3 regions of the Streptomyces sp. BA2 genome follow, and region 1 is predicted to be linked to each of the others. Evidence: riboswitches for the same ligand, from Rfam matches in the RefSeq annotation. Region 1 holds a riboswitch; each other region holds the start of a gene.
What was found. Region 1 has a riboswitch for cyclic di-AMP ahead of E5671_RS33750 (M23 family metallopeptidase). Riboswitches for the same ligand answer to the same signal wherever they lie in the genome.

Region 1 (3,252 bases):
GCGGACAGCGAGATCGAACGCCTCGTACGCAACCGCCTGGACGAGATCCCGCACGAGGCCGCGAACCCGGCACGCCGCGCCGCCAAGGAGCTCTCCCGGCAGCTCTTCCCGGCGACCTCACGCATGTCGCGCCCCCGCCAGGGCACCGAGGAGACGGTCACGGCCATCGACTCGGCAGCGGTGCGCACCTTCTACGAGAAGCACGTGCGTCCCGCCACGGCGACCGCGGTCGTCGTGGGCGACCTGACCGGCATCGACCTGGACGTCGTCCTCGCCGACACCATCGGCGCCTGGACGGGCGGCACCGCCGAGCCGCGTCCGGTGCCCCCGGTGACGGCGGACGACACAGGCCGTGTCGTCATCGTGGACCGCCCTGGCGCCGTCCAGACGCAGTTGCTCATCGGCCGCGTGGGACCGGACCGGCACGACCGCGTCTGGCCCGCGCAGGTGCTCGGCACGTACTGCCTGGGCGGCACCCTCACCTCACGCCTGGACCGCGTCCTGCGCGAGGAGAAGGGATACACCTACGGCGTACGGGCGTTCGCCCAGGTCCTGCGGTCCGCTCCGGACGGCAGCGGCGCCGCGATGCTCGCCATCAGCGGCTCCGTGGACACCGAGTCCACGGGTCTGGCCCTCGACGACCTGTGGAAGGTCCTGCGCACCCTCGCGGCCGACGGCCTGACGGACGCCGAACGCGACGTGGCTGTCCAGAACCTGGTGGGTGTGGCCCCGCTCAAGTACGAGATGGCGGCGTCCGTCGCGGCCACTCTCGCCGACCAGGTCGAGCAGCACCTACCGGACGACTTCCAGGCCCAGCTGTACCGCCAGTTGGCCGCCACCGGCACCGTGGAGGCCACAGCCGCCGTGGTGAGCGCCTTCCCCGGGGACCGTCTCGTGACGGTGCTCGTCGGTGACGCCGCGCAGATCGAGGAGCCCGTCAGGGCGCTCGGCATCGGTGAAGTGAGTGTGGTCACGGGGTGAGCGCGGGGTGACTGCGGGCTGAGGGGCAGTCAGGACATATCGGGACCCCAGTGGCGAGAAAACGCCACTGGGGCCCTCATATGTCCGAATTGGTATGGAGGTTACGTGTCTGACCTGTGGCGTGCGCTACAAAAGCTCTGATCCGTTTGTCGTTTGAAAGACGCCCCGCTTAGCGTCTGGTCCGGCTGTTCGTCATGCAGTACGCCGCACCCGCGGCACCGGACAGTCATCGCCGAGTCCCCGTACGGCGCGAGCCAGGGGAGCCGGGGACCCACATGTCCCCTTGGGGTGAATCGGGAACCTCGCCGTGAGGTGAGGGACCCGTAGGAGACCTTCCTGCTCCGAACCCGTCAGCTAACCCGGTAGGCGAGAAGGAAGGAAAGGATCAGCCGCTTCATGGCGTTCACCCGTGCCACCGGGAAGCACCGTCGCCCGAGCCGCCTCACGCGTACGACCGCGAACGTGGCGGGCGTCGCCGCCCTCACCACCACTGGTGTCATCGGAGGCCTGGCCGCTCCGGCGCTCGCCGCCGACGACGCGGCTCTTGAGCACACCGGCCTCACCCAGGCCATCTCCGTGGGCGACTCGCTCGCCCAGAGCATCGACGCGCAGGCCGCTGCCCAGCAGCAGGCCGCCGACGACGCCGCAGCCGCCAAGAAGGCCGAAGAGGCCGCCAAGAAGAAGGCCGCAGAGGCGAAGCGCAAGGCCGAGGCCGAGGCGAAGGCCAAGGCCAAGAAGGAGCGCGAGGCCAAGGAGCGTGCCGCTCGCGAGGCCGAGCGCAAGCGCCTCAACAGCTACGTATCGCCGATCACCGGCTCGTCCATCTCCACGGGCTACCAGACCGGCGGCGCCATGTGGTCCTCCGGCAGCCACACCGGCGTCGACTTCCACGCCGCGTCCGGCACCTCGGTCCACGCGGTCGGCTCCGGCACCGTCGTCGAGGCCGGCTGGGGCGGCGCCTACGGCAACAACGTGGTCATCAAGATGAACGACGGCACGTACACCCAGTACGGCCACATGTCGTCCCTCGGTGTCACGGTCGGCCAGGCGGTCACCCCGGGCCAGCAGATAGGCCTCTCCGGCTCCACCGGCAACTCCAGCGGCCCGCACCTCCACTTCGAGGCCCGCACCGGCGCGGACTACGGCACGGACATCGACCCGGTCGCCTACCTCCGCTCGCACGGCGTCAACGTCTGATCCACGCCGATCCAGGCGGTCGCGCGAAGCGCACCTGATTCAACGAAAGCCCCGGCTCGTCGAGAGCCGGGGCTTTCGCCGTTCTCGTATCTCCTTTGGCCAAAAGTATCCCTGGATTTCGGCCGACCGTCGGAAATTCAGCCGTTCTGCAATAGAGTCGCTGAACAGGCGTCGATCGACCGCGTTTCGCGGGGATTAAGGCGGAGGTCAGGCATGCGCATTCCCGCGCACTCGGTATGCACGGCCATCCGGGACGACATCGTCTCCGGTGTCTACGAACGGGGTGGCCGGCTCACCGAGGAACTACTGGCGCGCCGCTATGGGGTCTCCCGCGTCCCCGTGCGCGAGGCCCTGCGCACCCTGGAGGCCGAGGGGTTCGTCGTCACGCGCAGGCACGCGGGCGCGTGCGTCGCGGAGCCCACCGAGCAGGAGGCGGCCGACCTCCTGGAGATACGCGCGCTCCTGGAGCCGCTGGGCGCGGCCCGCGCCGCACAGCGTCGCACGGAGGCGCACCTGAAGGTCCTGCGCGGCCTCGTCAGGCTCGGCCAGGAGCGGTCGAGGCGCGGTCGGAGTGAGGATCTGCGCTCCCTGGGCGGCTGGTTCCACGAGACGCTCGCCCAGGCATCCGGCAGCCAGGGCCTCACGGCACTGCTCACCCAGCTCCGGCACAAGATCGCCTGGATGTACGTGGTCGAGACGTCGGCCGCCCCCGCCGAGGCCTGGGCCGAGCACGCCGCGATCGTCGACGCGGTCGCCCGCGGGGACGCGGAGCGGGCCAGGTCGCTCACCGCCGCGCACACGGAGCGGACGACGGCCGCGCACCGGCTGCGCCTCGGGCGCAATCTCCCGGGTGTGAGGGGTTCGCAACATTCCGTAAACACTGCGGGTCTGCGCCTTTAACAGAGGCGCCGTATACAAAGAAGTGCTATTCGGCGGGGCATTATTTCTGCTGCCCGAATTCAATGCGGGATGCTCGGTAAACGGGGCGGCGGCAGAAGCAGTAAAAACGCTGAAGGGCCCGCCCCTATTTCGGGCGGGCCCTTCAGCGTATGAGTACCAGTCTTTACTAGACGG
Region 2 (3,252 bases), 6.4 Mb from region 1:
CGCCGACGGGCGGTGACGGCGGCACTGGCCGGCGCCGCAACCGAGCAGCTGATCACGGACTATCTGGAGCCGTGGACCGATGCGCGGGTACGCCGCTCCTGGATGGCCCTGGCAGGCGCGGCCGACAGCCGCTACACCCTTGATCTCGCGCCCGCGCTGCGGCGGTCCACGACGCCCAAGTTGTTGATCTGGGGCGAGGAGGATGCCTTCGAGAAGGTGGAGTACGCCGAGCGGTTCGCCTCGGAGATCCCGAACACCGCGCTCGTACGTATTCCAGATGCGGGGCACATCCCCACAGAGAACGCGCCCGGCGAGATCGCCCGCGCGCTCGTCGACTTCTTCACCGCCTAGAGGCTGACGCCCCTCCCGGTTGGATCCTCACGCGCGAGCGCCCCCTCGCCAGGTCGCCGTCAGCCTCGTGGATAGGGTCGGGGTCATGACATCCGAAAGGCCCCAGACGCTGGCCATGGCGTTCCTGGAATCTCAGGAGATCACTACGACGGACTGCCGCCGGTGCGGCACCGAGGTATCGGGCGTCAACGGCCGCTACGCGTGCGGGGTGTGCGGGTGGGTCAACAACTGGAGTGAAGGCCATAACGAACTACCCAGCGGCGACAGCGACATCTAGCGCTGTGCCGGTTCCGGCCGCGTGTGCGGAAGGGCTGTCCGGTTCGGCTTCGATGCGGCTGAACTCGCCCTGCACCAAGGCGAGAGTCAGGGATCGTGGTGGCATGACGGACCAGAGGTTCGACGTGTGGGCGGAGCGGGCGAAGAGTCGGGATTCTCAAAATGCAGATCGGATAGGGAATACAACAGGTCGCCCCAATACGGGGATTGAGCATCTCCAACCTCCGCCCCCTCGTCGACATTGATTTCCCCATTTCGGCTCTAGATGCCGGGAGCTGCTCGATCTGGTGAGTGAGGCCGTGCGCTGTCGCCTCGGTGACGTCGGGAGCGGCTGGCACTCGCGCTATGCGCGTTGCGCAGCAGGACCCGGACCATTCAATATGCCCGCTTTGGCAGGGAAAGTGAACTTCGCACCATGTCCATCTTGCCCGTAAGAAATGCTTTTGCTCAGTATTGGTAATGTATATAAAGCCATGCCTGCATTGCGGGATACTCATGCGAAATGGCGCGATCCGATACGCCATCGAGTCGCCCTCCAGCCCGCATCCCATTCAGTGGAATAGGTCACACCAACAGCTCGCGCCTCCCGGGGAGCCGCTGAGCGCACTTCCGTTCTGCGTAAAGAAAGTTGGGGCTATTTGATCAAAGAAAGTGGGCGGTTCCGGTCATCAAGGACTGGCCTCGCGCATTCCCTATTCGAATTCCGCTCTTGTTCCGTCCGGGCTTTCTCGCTTAACGTCACCGTCAATCCGGATGGAACGCCGAATCCTGCCGCTGTCCGGAAACCCTTCCCATCACTCACTTTCGCTCGGCAGGAGCGGGGGACCCAGGTAAGCCGCCGATCCGGATTCCGGAACGGCTCGGGGTGAAGTCGCATGCGCAGTGCGACCGGACATCTCCCGTCCGAACCCGACAGCTCACCTCGTAGGCGACGGAGAGGAATTCGTCATGCCTGCAAAGGGAAAGCACCGCCGTCCCAAGTCCAGCTCACTCACCCGTGGCATCGCCGCCGCAGGCACGGGCGGGGCCGTGCTCGTGCTCCCGGTCCTCGGCGCGACCGCCGCCAGCGCCGCGCAGGCAGGCCCGGCCGCCAAGCCCGCCGCTGCCCCGAAGACCTACGTCGTCGCAGCGGGCGACACCCTCTCCAAGATCGTCCGAGAGCACTCGCTGAGCGGCGGCTGGAAGAAGCTGTACGAGGACAACCGCGACGCCCTCGGTGGTGACCCGGCACTGATCCACCCCGGTATCAAGCTCACCCTCGGCGAGAAGGCCACCGCCGAGCGAGCAGACCGCTCCGAGCGCAAGGACACCGCAGCCGCGAAGCCCGCCTCTGCCCCGGCGAAGAAGTCGTACACCAACGATCTCGACGGCTGGATCAAGGAATCGCTCGACATCATGGCCCAGCGCGGCATCCCCGGCTCCTACGAGGGCATCCACCGCAACATCATGCGCGAGTCCTCCGGCAACCCGCTGGCTATCAACAACTGGGACTCCAACGCCGTGGCCGGAACCCCCTCCAAGGGACTCCTGCAGGTCATCGGCCCCACGTTCGACGCCTACCACGTGCCCGGCACCTCGCTGGACAGCTACGACCCGGTCGCCAACATCACTGCCGCCTGCAACTACGCGGCCGACCGGTACGGCTCGATCGACAACGTGAACGGCCCGTACTAGACCGCACCCCCCTCGCATCATCCCTCTCGTCCCCTCTGAGCCCCGGCGCGCCAGGCGCCCGGGGCTCAGGCCTGTCCGGGGCCGGCTTCCTATCCGAGAGGGCTGACCGGCGGCAAACCAATATGCGTTCGCCCCAGTCGCGCGGTGGGCACTCACACGCCCTTCGTGCCGTACCAGCGCCACTCGGTGAGTCGTGGGCGATGAGGGAGGGCGGTGCGTCCCGTCGCCCACAGCAGGATCTGCCAGACGTCACAGTCAATGGCGACGTGGGGAAAGAGCCTCTGCAGGACCCGTTCGCACAGATCCCTCGGCGGCGACCACTCCAGATTCAACCCCTGAGTGATGTCATGGGTGTGCACAAGGGTTTCAACGACTGCCATGGCAGCAAAGCCCTCTGGGTCCGAGGGCCCAAAGACGTGGTGAGCGACGGTGGTTGAGGGTGCCGTGCGCAGCACGGACGCCAGCAAGCCTCCACACGCCTCCAGGATGGTCAGGAGACCCTCGGGTCCCGAGGCCCGATCAACGAAGATGACATTCTCCGGCCCACCACTTCGGTCACTGCTCGTCCGGAACGGCAACACCGTTGACATCGGCGGCTTGGCGAGCCCAAACCTCGCGGCGTAGGTGAACAGATCGTCGGCCAGATGCTCGAGCGTCTCCCAACACGTCCACTCGAGCGTTCCCGCCTTGGCCTCCCAGGCGTCGGGATCTGCATCCCTCAGGGTGTCGATGGCCAGAGTGACGACCCGGCGCAGGTCTTCTCCGTCAACTGCGATGTCCGCGCTCTGCATGCGGAAGATCGTAAGTCAGTCGTCAATAGTCAGTCGTCGATAGTCAGTCGTCAATGCCCGACCGCTCCACCCCCGCCACGATCCACCGTTGGAAGAACAGGAACACGACGAGCAGCGGCACGATCGACACAGCGGCCGCGATGAAGAGTTCGTGCAGCCT
Region 3 (3,252 bases), 2.8 Mb from region 1:
CGAGGGGGTACGAGGCGACGAGCTCCTCGTAGTACTCGGTCATCTCGGCGGCCGAGCGGGACTTGCCCTCGAACGCGTACGAGCCGTCCTTGTAGAACTCGGAGGCGGCGACGTCGAGCGCGAGCGCGATCTGCTCACCGGGGACGTAACCGGCCTGCTTGATGGCCTCGAGGATGAGGTCGAGCGCGGCGCGGTTGGAGTCCAGGTTCGGGGCGAAGCCGCCCTCGTCACCCAGGCCGGTGGACAGGCCCTTGTCCTTCAGGACCTTCTTCAGCGTGTGGTAGACCTCGGTGCCCCAGCGCAGGGCCTCGGAGAACGACTCGGCGCCGATCGGCGCGATCATGAACTCCTGGATGTCGACGTTCGAGTCGGCGTGCGACCCGCCGTTCAGGATGTTCATCATCGGAACGGGCAGCAGGTGCGCGTTCGGGCCGCCGAGGTAGCGGAAGAGCGGCAGGTCGGAGGCCTCCGACGCGGCGTGCGCGACGGCGAGCGAGACGCCGAGGATGGCGTTGGCGCCGAGCGAGCCCTTGTTGTCGGTGGCGTCGAGGTCGAACATCGCCTGGTCGATCAGGCGCTGCTCGGTCGCGTCGTACCCGACGAGCTCCGGGCCGATCTGCTCGATGACGGCGAGGACGGCCTTCTCCACGCCCTTGCCCTGGTAACGGTTGGGGTCACCGTCACGGAGTTCGATGGCCTCGAAAGCACCGGTGGACGCACCGGACGGAACGGCGGCACGACCCGTGCTGCCGTCGTCGAGGCCGACCTCGACCTCGACCGTGGGGTTGCCTCGGGAGTCCAGGATTTCCCGGGCTACGACGACGTCGATGGACGGCACGAGCATCTCCTTCTGGGATGTGACGCGGGTACGCGGGGCGTTGGCCTCGCGGACACGAGCCTAACCGGCTCCCGGGCAACAGCCAGCCGAGCGACCGTCCTGTGGACAAACCGAGAGCAAAAAGTTTCCGAACGGAACAAAGCGGTGGGGGCAGCGGTGGGGACAAATGACCCCCGCCCCGGTGCGTACGGGGGATACGCGCACCGGGGCGGGGAGGATGGCGCCTCGCGGGACCTAGCTGAGGTGGAGCTGCTGGCCCGGGTAGATCATGTCGGCGTTGTCGATGATGTCGCCGTTGAGCTTGTACACCTTGTGCCAGCCGCCCTTGACGTCCTTCGCCTCGGCGATCTTGGAGAGGGTGTCGCCCTTCTTGACCTTGTACTCGCCGTCGCCCTTCTTGACCGTCTTGCCGGTCGGGGTCTCGACGGTCTTCTTGGACTCGGTCTTGGGGGCCTCGGCCTTGGGCGCGGCCTTGGGAGCGGCCTGCTGCGGCTGCTCGGTCTGGGCGCTGGGCGCGCTCTGCGGCTGCTGCTCCTGGGGCTGCTGCTGCGGGGCGCTCTCCTGCGCACCGCCACCCTCGTTGGAGGCGCTCGAGAGGCCGACGCCGCAGCTCGGCCAGGCACCCTTGCCCTGACCCGCGAGGACCTTCTCGCCGATCTCTATCTGCTGGGCCTTGGAGGCCTTGTCGGCGGTGGGCGCGTACTTCGTGCCGCCGTACGCGGCCCAGGTGGACGACGAGAACTGCAGGCCGCCCGTGTAGCCGTTGCCGGTGTTGATGGACCAGTTGCCGCCGGACTCGCACTGGGCGACGGCGTCCCACTCGGAGTTCGTCGCGGCGGAGGCCTGGCCGGCCGCCATCAGCGGGGCCGCGACCGCGACACCGGTGACGCCGGCGAGCGTGGCGACACGGGTGGCCTTGGACGGGCGGCGGTGCTTGCCCTTGCTGGAAAACAGCATGAGTGATCCCCTCACCGACGCCTGCGAGGTGAGCTGTCGGGTTCGGGCCGATGAAGTTGCCCGGCCGCGCTTCCTGAGCGCGACTTAACCCCTAGCCGTTCCCGTCCGCTCTCCGCCTCGCTCTCGCGATGCTGAACGGCCGGGCCCGGCGGAAACCTTGGTTCCCCCGCTCCTGCCTACGGCGCATTACGCGACGACTGTTCCCGAACGGCCGTTGGCAGGACTCGGCGTACCGACCGGCGGGGCCCGCTGTGGCGAGCGGTCACGACCGTAGTCATGCGATCGCCCGAATTTCAAAGACGATCAGGGCTTCTGAGACCCATGTCTCACTTGCGCCAATTGGGACATCGAGCAAAAAGCGACTCGCCAACTACCCCTACTTTTCGCCCAAATCGAGGCTCTGACCGGGAAGGATGAGATCGGGGTCGGAGCCGACCGACTGCTCGTTCTCGGCGTACAGCTCGGCCCACCCGCCCTTCACGTCGTGCTCGTCGGCGATGGCCCAGAGGTTGTCTCCGGAGCGGACCGTGTACGTCCCCTCGGAGCCGTCCTTCTGACGCTCGTCGCCACGGGAGGCGTGCCGGCCCGAGCCCTCGCGTGAGGCGTCGCCTGACGGCTCGTCGTCCGCGCTGTCGCCGCGGTGGCGGCCTTCGCCCTCACCGGCGGGAGGGGTGGGAGCGGGCGAAGTGGCATCGTCCTGCCCGGACTTGTCCGGGTCACCGGACTTGGTCGAGTCGTCCGGCTTGCCGGACTCGTCGTGATTCTTGTCTCGCGCTTCGTCGTCGGCGTCCGGCTTCTCGGAAGCTTCCTCAGAGGGCTTCCCGGAAGGCTCGGCACTATCCGAGGGGTCGGCCGACTCGCTCGGTGACGTGCTGGGCTCGCTCGGCTCGGACGACTCGTCGGACCCGGTCGGCTCCGACGGCTCGTCAGAAGGAATCGTCGTGATCGGGGCGCCCGGGTCGACGTCGGCGGCGGCGCCGTCCTGGGTGAGTCCCGCGATCGGCGCGCAGCTCGGCCAGGCCTCGGGCCCCTGGTCGTCAAGGACCTTCTCGGCGACGGATATCTGCTGCGAGCGGCTTGCCAGGTCGGCGCTCGGCGCGAAGTCGAGGCCGCCGTACTCCTCCCAGACCTGCTGCGAGAACTGGAGCCCGCCGTAGTAGCCGTTGCCCGCGTCCGCGCTCCAGGATCCGCCGCTCTCGCACTCCGCGAGCTTGTCCCACGTGGCGGTGTCCGCCGCGCTCGCGCTGGTGGCGCCGAGCAGCGGGATGGCGATGGCCGATCCTGCGACTCCTGCCGCGACGATCAGGGCCGGGGCCTGGCGGGGGCGTCGGTGACGACCATTGCCGGAGAGCATGCGGTTGCCTTTCGCGTGGCTGGAGCGACGACTGCGGCACGGGATGCCGAGTCGTCGTGAACGTAGCGGCAGTCGAACGCTTGTCACAAGTCGATGCAGCGGA

Region 2: it holds a riboswitch for cyclic di-AMP, as region 1 does, so the genes downstream of both, E5671_RS04885 (LysM peptidoglycan-binding domain-containing protein) here and E5671_RS33750 (M23 family metallopeptidase) in region 1, are expected to answer to the same signal.
Region 3: it holds a riboswitch for cyclic di-AMP, as region 1 does, so the genes downstream of both, E5671_RS20860 (LysM peptidoglycan-binding domain-containing protein) here and E5671_RS33750 (M23 family metallopeptidase) in region 1, are expected to answer to the same signal.

Annotation. Positions count from the first base shown of each region.
Region 1 covers NZ_WSRO01000002.1:6,868,571-6,871,822, forward strand. The annotation lists gene E5671_RS33745 (insulinase family protein) at 1-981, shown strand, start outside; cyclic di-AMP (ydaO/yuaA leader) riboswitch at 1,202-1,365, shown strand; gene E5671_RS33750 (M23 family metallopeptidase) at 1,378-2,178, shown strand; gene E5671_RS33755 (GntR family transcriptional regulator) at 2,392-3,078, shown strand; gene E5671_RS33760 (HPr family phosphocarrier protein) at 3,245-3,252, opposite strand, start outside.
Region 2 covers NZ_WSRO01000002.1:469,636-472,887, forward strand. The annotation lists gene E5671_RS04875 (alpha/beta fold hydrolase) at 1-351, shown strand, start outside; gene E5671_RS04880 (hypothetical protein) at 437-628, shown strand; cyclic di-AMP (ydaO/yuaA leader) riboswitch at 1,417-1,573, shown strand; gene E5671_RS04885 (LysM peptidoglycan-binding domain-containing protein) at 1,576-2,301, shown strand; gene E5671_RS04890 (maleylpyruvate isomerase N-terminal domain-containing protein) at 2,454-3,092, opposite strand; gene E5671_RS04895 (carbohydrate ABC transporter permease) at 3,136-3,252, opposite strand, start outside.
Region 3 covers NZ_WSRO01000002.1:4,056,259-4,059,510, forward strand. The annotation lists gene eno (phosphopyruvate hydratase) at 1-838, opposite strand, end outside; gene E5671_RS20860 (LysM peptidoglycan-binding domain-containing protein) at 1,073-1,795, opposite strand; cyclic di-AMP (ydaO/yuaA leader) riboswitch at 1,799-1,989, opposite strand; gene E5671_RS20865 (LysM peptidoglycan-binding domain-containing protein) at 2,172-3,149, opposite strand.